Regions from separate parts of the Rahnella selenatireducens genome, predicted to be linked through region 3. Evidence: predicted binding sites of a transcription regulator. Region 3 holds the regulator's gene; each other region holds the start of a gene.

Region 1 (3,285 bases), on a different contig from region 3:
GGGAGAGTCAACGCAAGGTTGTTAATTGTCGTCATCTCAATACCTGACTTTCTTTTCACAGAAAGCGCACGAGGATAATTTTGTGATACGCATGATGACACGACACTCTCCAAAACAAATGAAATTGCTTCAATCTCTCTATGCCGGGCAAGATTCATTCTCACTCTGAGCACGACTCTAAACAAAATTCCATTTTTGAAGACGATTTGAAAATTATCAGAAGCCTGATACGGGCGCCAATAAATTTTGCAAATTTGTTACGTAATTCTCTTTTATGCGTTAAGTGTGCCAGAAGGACACCTGCAACCTCACGTCAGAAATGGCACTTAACCCATTGTTATATGTTGAGTTAACATGCTATTTCTCACACTTTTTTGTAACGACGGTTGTTCAGGAACTGCTCTGACACAATCAGTTAACAATGGGATGATTTCAAGGATAAAGCGCTGTTAACTGCTGTGTTAACACTAATAACATCTCGGTACGGCCTGCACAAGCCTTACAGAATGATGTGGATAAATTAACGGCAATACGGGCAATAAATAACAGTATTTAGCGAAGAATTAGCTAAGTTTATTAGAATAAATGGAGACTTGGATTAAAAAGGAAGGTGAGATGTAGATTTACGCCACATTAGGGTGCAAGTGCTCTCAATTAAGGCATTAGCTGCACTATATTAATGCACACGATTATAAGAAGGAGTAATAATTCTCACGGATAACGTTAATGTATCCGCGAGAATTTGTAGCCTAGGAATCAGAGCAAGCCGGGGAAAATAGCTTTAATACCGGTGACGATAAACTCAATACCGAGTGACATCAGTAAAAGGCCCATGATACGGGTAATGACGTTGATGCCAGTTTGCCCTAACAGGCGGACTAATAAAGGTGCCGCACGGAACAGCAACCAGCAGCAGAATGCAAAGAAGATGATGGCAACGGTCAACCCCAGCAGATTCTGCCAGCCGTTGTAGCGGGAACTCCAGACAATCGTCGAGCTTATCGCACCCGGCCCGGCCATCAGCGGCAACGCCAGCGGAACCACGCCAACGTTTTCACGGATCGCCGTTTCTGACTTCTCCTGTTTATTCTGCTTATCTTCACCCAGCTTGCCGCTGATCATCGACATCGCAATCGTCACAACCAGGATCCCGCCGGCAATGCGGAATGAATCAATGGAAATCCCAAATAAGTGCAAAATCGCGTCGCCCAGGAAAAGCGCCGTCGACAATATAATGGCCACGGACAGATTGGCTGTCATGTTGGTCTTATTACGCCCTGCCGCTGCCTGATAGCTGGTCATACTGATAAACACCGGCAAGATCCCCACCGGGTTGACCAGTGCAAACAGGCCGACGAAAAATTTGATATACCCTGAAAAATCTAATAAAGATTGGCTCACGCAGAACTCCGCACAACTATGCCAGCAGAAGAAGGTTTTGATGGGCGCTAATGTACTGGAATCCCCGTAAAGGCGCCACGCCGTTTCATAGTTTTTATCACCAGATTTTGAAATAAAGGCAGTGAATAAGGCTTTTGTTAAAAATGAGTTTTTTTATTGATAACTTTAGCTACTAAACTGTATTATCCATGGGTTAATTTGATAATCATTCTCAACAACACCCTGCTGAAAGGTGTCAGCATCGGTATTTAGTGATCTAGATCAAATTCACCCTGCCTACAAATAGGTAAGCTCAGTACATAGTCACTCAGCGTTACTTGAAGACAAAACGTTAAGTGAAAAAGGTGATTTAAAAGATTTCGACTTTACCCGGTGCTTCACAACTGAAAGCTCTTTGAGCAAATAAAAATACAAAGACAACACATTGAGATCCTTAGCATTAATTAGTTTCTCACGGTGACTGATAGCAGGTCTATACTAGTCTTTGGCAGATTATTTACTAAAAGAGTTTAACTTTATCAGGAGAGCATTATGGCTGTAACAAATGTCGCTGAACTAAACGCACTCGTAGCACGAGTCAAGAAGGCACAGCGCGAATATGCCAACTTCAGTCAAGAACAAGTAGATAAGATTTTCGCTGCCGCCGCCCTGGCTGCTGCCGATTCTCGAATTCTCCTTGCCAAACTGGCTGTTGAAGAATCCGGAATGGGTATCGTCGAAGACAAAGTGATCAAAAACCACTTCGCTTCTGAATATATCTACAATGCTTACAAAGATGAAAAGACCTGTGGCATTCTGGGTCAGGATGATACTTTCGGTACCATCACTATCGCTGAGCCAATCGGCCTGATCTGCGGTATCGTTCCAACCACCAACCCGACTTCCACTGCGATTTTCAAAGCGCTTATTAGCCTGAAAACCCGTAACGGCATCATCTTCTCCCCGCACCCACGTGCAAAAAATGCGACCAACAAAGCTGCTGATATCGTGCTGCAAGCCGCTATCGCTGCAGGTGCACCAAAAGACATCATCGGCTGGATTGATGAACCCAGTGTAGAACTGTCTAACCAGTTAATGCATCACCCTGACCTGAACCTGATTCTGGCAACCGGTGGTCCTGGCATGGTTAAAGCCGCATACAGCTCTGGTAAACCAGCCATCGGTGTTGGTGCAGGTAACACCCCAGTTGTTGTTGACGAAACTGCCGACATCAAACGTGTTGTCGCTTCTGTTCTGATGTCTAAAACCTTCGATAACGGCGTAATCTGTGCTTCTGAACAGTCCATTATCGTCGTTGATTCTGCTTATAACGCAGTTCGCGAACGCTTCGCCTCCCACGGCGGCTACATGCTGCAGGGCAAAGAGCTGAAAGCGGTTTCTGACATCATCCTTAAAAACGGTGGTCTGAACGCTGCTATCGTAGGTCAGCCAGCGGTGAAAATTGCTGAAATGGCTGGTATTAAAGTTCCTGCTAACACCAAAGTGTTAATCGGCGAAGTCAGCGTTGTTGATGAATCTGAACCGTTTGCACACGAAAAACTGTCCCCTACCCTGGCAATGTACCGCGCTAAAGATTTCGAAGATGCGGTAAATAAAGCTGAGAAACTGGTAGAAATGGGCGGTATCGGCCACACCTCTTGTCTGTACACAGACCAGGACAACCAACCAGAACGTGTGAACTATTTTGGCAACAAAATGAAAACCGCGCGTATCCTGATCAACACCCCGGCTTCACAGGGTGGTATCGGTGACCTGTATAACTTCAAACTTGCCCCTTCTCTGACGCTGGGTTGCGGTTCATGGGGTGGTAACTCCATCTCTGAAAACGTCGGTCCTAAACACTTGATCAACAAGAAAACTGTAGCGAAGCGAGCAGAAAACATG
Region 2 (3,285 bases), on a different contig from region 3:
AAAACTTCAAGTAGCGTATTTTCAGTGCCGAACCCGCCCGCTTTGGTCATGACCGGCAACCGGTTAAGCGGGCCGTCGAGTAAAAAACCCCACGGAACACAGCCTGCAATCTGTCCTTTGATTTCAAATCCTTTCGCGCCCAGAGCCCGGGCAACGGCCAGCGCGATATCTCCGCCTGACAGATAAAGTCCGCCCGGTTTCGTCTCCAGTTGCTGTAAAACGTTCTGAATCAATTGCCCGAGAAAGGCGGCAATGCGCCCGCCCATTTGCGGGCGGCTGATGTGATTTTGCTGGCAAAACAGGGCAACGGAATGCCGTTGTTCTTCATTCTGGCGGGTACGGATAAAACAATGTTTGCCCTCCGCGACGGCGTGGCGAATTTCAGCAGAAAGCGTCGTCAGCAACCTGTCTGAATCCGCTGAGAAGAGCCGGAGAACATCAATGTCGATCAGTAAAACGGGGCGGTGTTGTTGTACAAAAGCAATCTGCTGCGCCGCGATTTCACTCATTGAACCGATAACCGCCAGCAGCGGCGCGGCTGTGCGTTCAGTGATATTCACAGGCGAGATTTGCGGCGTCAGACAATGTTGCGCAAGCGCATGGCTCAGGCCGGAAGCACCGACCAGCAGTGGCCTGAATGGCAGACTTTCAGCGGCCCGGATAATCAGGTTCAAATCGTCTGCGGTCTGGCTGTCGGCCACAACAATGCGAACACCCGAGGCCGTCAGCGCGAAAAGCTGCGCCTGAAAATCACCGGAGCGCAGCGCCTCAAGGCTGATGTGATGCTGGCGCAGCGATGTTTGGTCAGCCAGACGTCCGCCGACGCTGGCCGTGCTGACCGGCGTTTTCGGGTCTGTGGCGAATTCTGTTTCCGTCAGTAAGCGGTCATTCACGTAGCAAAGCCCGTCTTTTACCACTCGCCCGAGTTCAGGTACTGCGGGCGCGACAATCGCCAGCGGGCAGTCGAGCGCCATCAGTGCGGCTTCGGTTTCTGCCCCCAGATTCCCGCGTAGCGTGGAGTCGATTTTCTTGAAGACCCATCCTTCCTCAGTGGAAACCGGTGATGCGACCAGCACAGCCTGCGTGACCTTAAGCGCGGCATCCGCTGCACTCATAGCCCGGCTGTCGGTGCTGTAAATCAGTGCGTGACCGGCGCGGTTTTTTTCCACGCTGCCAGTAATGTCAAACTGCACGCATACCGACATTCCCTGCGCCACCAGCGCCACGCCGGTATCATTCGCGCCGGTAAAGTCGTCGGCAATCACCAGCAATCCGGCTGTGTGATGAGAGTCTGTGGTTGCTGCTGTTTCGGCCATCGTGGCTCCGTGATGAATGAGGTCAGGTTAATCTTGCTGGATATGATTATATTCAATCATGATTGATTATATGTGAGCAAGTTCAAATTATTCAACTTCAATTTCGCCTATAAATTGCCCTGACGATGTGAGGAGTGTCGATCTTTAATGATTGAACTCACTCTTACTAAAGACTCAGACGGCAGGAAAAAGGCATGAATATAGACACTACGATCATCAGCGGTTTTCAGTCATTACAGGACATCGGCTACTTGCTGGCCGGAAAACGTCAGGTTCTGCTGGTCAGCGACAAAAACATTATTGGCCTGCCGCCGGTGCAGTCGCTTATCGGTCAGCTCGATAACGCGGGCTGTCAGGTGAGCATAATTGATAATGTGCCGCCGGAACCGAGCCAGCATGACGTCGCCGACATTCTGAAAACCCTGGGTCAGCCGCAGGTCGATCTGGTGATTGGCGTCGGCGGTGGAAGTGTTCTGGACGTCGCAAAGCTGCTTTCGATTCTGTGCGCCGGAGATGAAGTCGTGACGCTCGGCAGTCTGCTGGCAGGTGAGAAACCGCAACGCCGCACGACGTCGTTACTGATCCCCACCACTGCAGGCACAGGCTCAGAAGCCACGCCAAACGCGATTCTGGCGATCCCCGAAAAGGAAACCAAAATAGGCATTATTACGCCGGTCATGCTGCCCGATTATGTTGCGCTGGTGCCCGAACTCACCACCAGTATGCCCGCGCGCATTGCGGCCTCAACCGGCATCGATGCGCTGTGCCACCTTTTCGAATGCTTCACGTCGGTCATTGCTAACCCGGTCAGTGATAACTTCGCGCTGGTCGGCATGAAAAAATTGTTTGCCAGCCTCGAAACGGCCGTTGCCGAACCGGAAAATCTGGAGGCACGGCTGAATATGCTGTGGGCGTCTTATTACGGCGGCGCTTCGATTGCCCATGCGGGTACCCATCTGGTTCACGCTATGTCCTATCCGCTCGGCGGGAAATATCACATTCCTCACGGGGTGGCGAACGCCATTCTGCTCGCGCCTTGTATGGCTTTTGTCAGACCTTCCGCCGTGAATAAATTTGCGCAAGCCTATGACTTAATTCCCGGCGCTGACCCGACATTACGTGAAGAAGAAAAATCCTATGCACTGGTGGAATATTTTGATGCGCTGGTCCATCGCCTGGATTTACCGGTCAAATTAAGCCAGCTGAATATCACACCTGACGACATTCCTTATTTGTCGCAGGGGGCAATAGAGGTACAACGTTTAATTAAAAATGTACCGATGCCGGTCGACAAAAATCAAATAGCGGAAATTTACCGCAGCATTCGTTAACCCCTTATTTCATATCCGATTACAACGACGTAAAGAGAATAAAATGAATAATATTACCGGAGTCTATACCGCCATTGTGACGCCGTTCTCCGCCAGGGGAGAACTCGACGGTGACGCATTGCGCCAGCAGGTAAAACGCCAGAAACAGGCAGGAAATAATATTTTCTGTAACGGCACTAACGGCGAATTCTTTATGCTCAGCGAGCAGGAAAAAATTCAGGTCACAGAGATTTGTCTCGAAGCCGCGGGCGATGACACGGGCGTGATGTCGCATGTCGGCGAGATTTCTACCCGCGACACCATTCGTCTGGGAAAACAGATTGAGAAACTCGGCGTGCGCGCCGTGTCGGTGATTACGCCGTGGTTTGCGGCGCTGCGTCCGCAGGAGCTGATTGCGCATTTCCGCGCCGTCGCCGATGCGCTGACGGTTCCGGTATATCTCTACAATATTCCGGCAAGAACCGGTAATACGCTGACGCCGGACGTAGTCCGCGTACTGGCCGATCATCCTAATATTAAAGGGATTAAAGACAGTGCTGGTTCGTACGAGAGCCTGCACGGTTTTCACGAGGTCAGTCAGCAGTTTGCTGATTTTGACGTGCTGACCGGGCCTGATTCACTGATTTATCGCGGTTTCA
Region 3 (3,285 bases):
CTCGATTTTGCCGTCGGAACCGCCGGGCCGGGTTTTCCGCTGGAAGATTTGGTGCGTGAGCCGCTGTTTAGCGCGCCGTTTGGCGTGATTGCGCGGCAAGGGCATCCGCTGGCAGGTGCCACCACGCTCGAAGAATTGCAGGGCGCGCGCTGGGTGTTGCCGGAAACGGATATGGGTTATTACCAGCAGATTCAGCTTTCAATGAACGGCTTTAGCGCGCCAGCAGGTGAAACGCCGGTAAGAACGGATTCGGTGGTGTGCGGGCTGAATATGGTATTGCAGTCGGATTATCTGACGATTGTGGCGAAGGCGATGCGCGCGCCGTTCGGCTTGCAGGACAGGCTTTGCCTGCTCAATATCGATACGCTGCCAGAGGCGGAATATTGCGTGCTTTATTCGCAGAAATCGCCGCTGACTTTTGCCGCGCGGCGATTTCTGGATTTACTGCGAAGTCAGTGCCAGTCGTATCGCTGGTGGTGACTTATTCGGCGTTCACTACTTCAAAACTGTGGGTGATCGTCGCGGCTTTGCCCAGCATCAGGGAAACAGAGCAATATTTTTCCGCAGAAAGGCTGACCGCGCGTTCCACAATTTTATCCGTCAGGTCTTTACCGGTGACGATAAAATGCAGGTTGATGTGCGTGAACAGACGCGGCGCTTCTTCACGGCGCTGAGACGTCAGTTTCACTTCGCAGTCACGCACGTCGTTGCGGCCTTTTTGCAAAATAGACACCACATCAATCGCGCTGCAACCACCCGCTGACATCAGCAACATTTCCATCGGGCTTGGGGCTTTGTCGCCCGCATTACCATCCATTGTGATCTGATGGCCCGACGCTGACTCACCTAAAAACGTCAGCCCTTCTACCCATTTTACGCGTGCGTGCATGTGCTCTTCTCCCGGTGGATAAATTCGTCAAATTTTCCCCTCAGACTACCCTTTCACCCAAAAACTGGCAACGTAACCCGATCGCCATCATGCTGAAGCGAGACAACAGAAGACAGCATTGCAAACCTGTGTTACAAACAAAGCCGAAACATACTTTCCAGTAAATTGCGGTGACGGTTTTTGCGGTTTAAGAACAGAACCCACGGTGTTAACAGCAATAATCAGGCTGTTTCACTCCGACATCCGCTTGCAGCATTTCTGGGGAGTTATATGCTGAAAGGGCGCTTTTTAAAGTAAGTGCCGTACAGGGAACTCTGAGCCCTGTGATTTTGGGCAGCGATAACAACAGAGGATAATAGCAAATGGTTCTCGGCAAGCCACAAACAGACCCGACTCTCGAATGGTTCCTGTCTCACTGTCATATACATAAGTATCCTTCTAAAAGTACGCTGATTCACCAGGGTGAAAAAGCCGAAACGCTGTACTACATCGTGAAAGGGTCGGTTGCCGTCCTGATTAAAGATGAAGAAGGCAAAGAAATGATACTGTCATACCTTAACCAAGGTGACTTCATCGGCGAGCTGGGACTCTTCGAAGAAGGGCAGGAACGCAGTGCTTGGGTTCGTGCTAAAACTGCCTGCGAAGTGGCTGAAATTTCTTATAAAAAATTCCGCCAGCTGATTCAGGTAAACCCGGATATTCTGATGCGTCTTTCCGCGCAGATGGCAAACCGTCTGCAAGTGACGTCAGAGAAAGTCGGCAACCTTGCCTTCCTCGACGTAACAGGCCGTATCGCGCAAACTTTGCTTAATCTGGCCAAACAGCCTGATGCAATGACCCATCCGGACGGGATGCAAATCAAGATCACCCGTCAGGAAATCGGCCAAATCGTCGGTTGTTCACGTGAAACAGTCGGACGTATTCTCAAAATGCTGGAAGATCAGAGCCTGATCTCCGCACACGGTAAAACGATTGTCGTTTACGGTACACGTTAATCCCTCAGAAATTGGCGCGACAGTTGACTGTCGCGCCTTTTTTATGGGCTAAGCTTTACCCATGACGCTATGGCGAAGACTGTTCTATCATCCCGAAGTTAACTACGCGCTGCGCCAGACGCTGGTGTTGTGCCTGCCTGTCGGTATTTGCTGGCTGTTTGGCAATCTGCAAATGGGTCTGCTGTTCTCGCTGTGCCCGGCCTGTTGCAACGTCGCCGGTCTCGATACCCCGCACAAACGCTTTTTTAAACGCCTGATCGTCGGCGGTTCGCTGTTTGCCGTCAGCAGTATCCTTTTGCAGGTGATGCTCGAAAACTGGCACATTCCCCTGCCGCTCATCATGTTAACGCTGGCTTTACTGCTCGGCGTCACCGGCGAAATCAGCCCGCTGCACGCACGCCTGTTGCCGGGCGCGCTGGTGGCCACCATCTTCACACTGAGTATGGTCGGCGTGAGGCCGATGTGGCAGGCACCGGCGCTGTTTGCTGCCGGAACCGCCTGGTACGGGCTGTTTAACTGGGCATGGTTCCGTATTTCCGAAGAACAACCTATGCGCGAAACGCTCAGCCAGCTGTATTTGCAGCTGGCGGATTATTTCGAGGCCAAATACAGCCTGCTGACGCAACATATCGACCCCGAAACAGCCCTTCCCCCGTTGCTCAAGCGCCAGCAGCAGGTCATCGATCTGATTGCGTTGCTCTATCAGCAGCTGCATATGTTGCCGCATCATGAACACCACAATAACCACAAGCGGCTGTTCCAGCGTTTTCAGGTTGCACTCGATTTGCAGGAACACATCACGGTCAGCCTGCATCAGCCGGAAGAAGTGCAGAAACTGGTGGAAGAAAGCCACGCAGAAGCGGTGATCCGCCGGAATGCGCAGGTAATTTCCGCTCGTCTGCGCGTGATTGCGGACGATATTCTTTATCACCGATTCTCCGAGCGTTTCACCATGGCGAATGAACTGGCGGCGCTGGAAAAAATTGCGGCGCAGAACCCGCAGAATCCGGTCGGCCAGTTCTGTTATTACCATTTCAGCCGTATCGCACGACTGCTGCGGACGCAGCGCCCGCTGTATCGCCGCGATCTGATGAACTCCCAGCCGCGCCTGCCTTTCTGGCCTGCGGTGAAAAGCTACCTGTCTTTTAAATCCTCGGCCCTGCGCAATGCCGCACGTCTGGGTCTGATTCTGGCGATCGGCAGCAGCCTTGGGTTGTTCTTCAATCTGCCAAAACCCTACTGGATTTTGCTGACGATCATGCTGGTCAGCCAGAACGGTTATAACGCCACGCGTGTGCGTATCCAGCACCGTGCGCTCGGCACGCTGGCCGGTCTGCTGATTGCCGCCGGATTGCTGAAACTGGAGATGCCGGAAGGCATCACGCTGATTTGTATGCTGGT

Evidence for each region. The regulator CRP, encoded in region 3, controls carbon source genes, mostly activating them, when cyclic AMP is high. The targets are predictions, from matches to a motif close to ATGTGANNNNNNTCACAT.
Region 1: a site for CRP is predicted at 1,651-1,668, ahead of adhE (bifunctional acetaldehyde-CoA/alcohol dehydrogenase). Genes of this name have one in related genera too.
Region 2: a site for CRP is predicted at 1,387-1,404, ahead of ACLBVC_RS09435 (iron-containing alcohol dehydrogenase). Genes of this name have one in related genera too.

The regions. Positions count from the first base shown of each region.
Region 1 is NZ_JBKEZJ010000009.1:216,174-219,458, reverse strand. It holds gene ACLBVC_RS16500 (YchE family NAAT transporter) at 757-1,401, opposite strand; gene adhE (bifunctional acetaldehyde-CoA/alcohol dehydrogenase) at 1,933-3,285, shown strand, end outside.
Region 2 is NZ_JBKEZJ010000004.1:376,118-379,402, reverse strand. It holds gene dtnK (D-threonate kinase) at 1-1,316, opposite strand, end outside; gene ACLBVC_RS09435 (iron-containing alcohol dehydrogenase) at 1,511-2,647, shown strand; gene ACLBVC_RS09430 (dihydrodipicolinate synthase family protein) at 2,691-3,285, shown strand, end outside.
Region 3 is NZ_JBKEZJ010000006.1:326,962-330,246, reverse strand. It holds gene ACLBVC_RS12900 (LysR substrate-binding domain-containing protein) at 1-480, shown strand, start outside; gene ACLBVC_RS12895 (OsmC family protein) at 482-889, opposite strand; gene crp (cAMP-activated global transcriptional regulator CRP) at 1,252-1,884, shown strand; gene ACLBVC_RS12885 (YccS/YhfK family putative transporter) at 1,946-3,285, shown strand, end outside.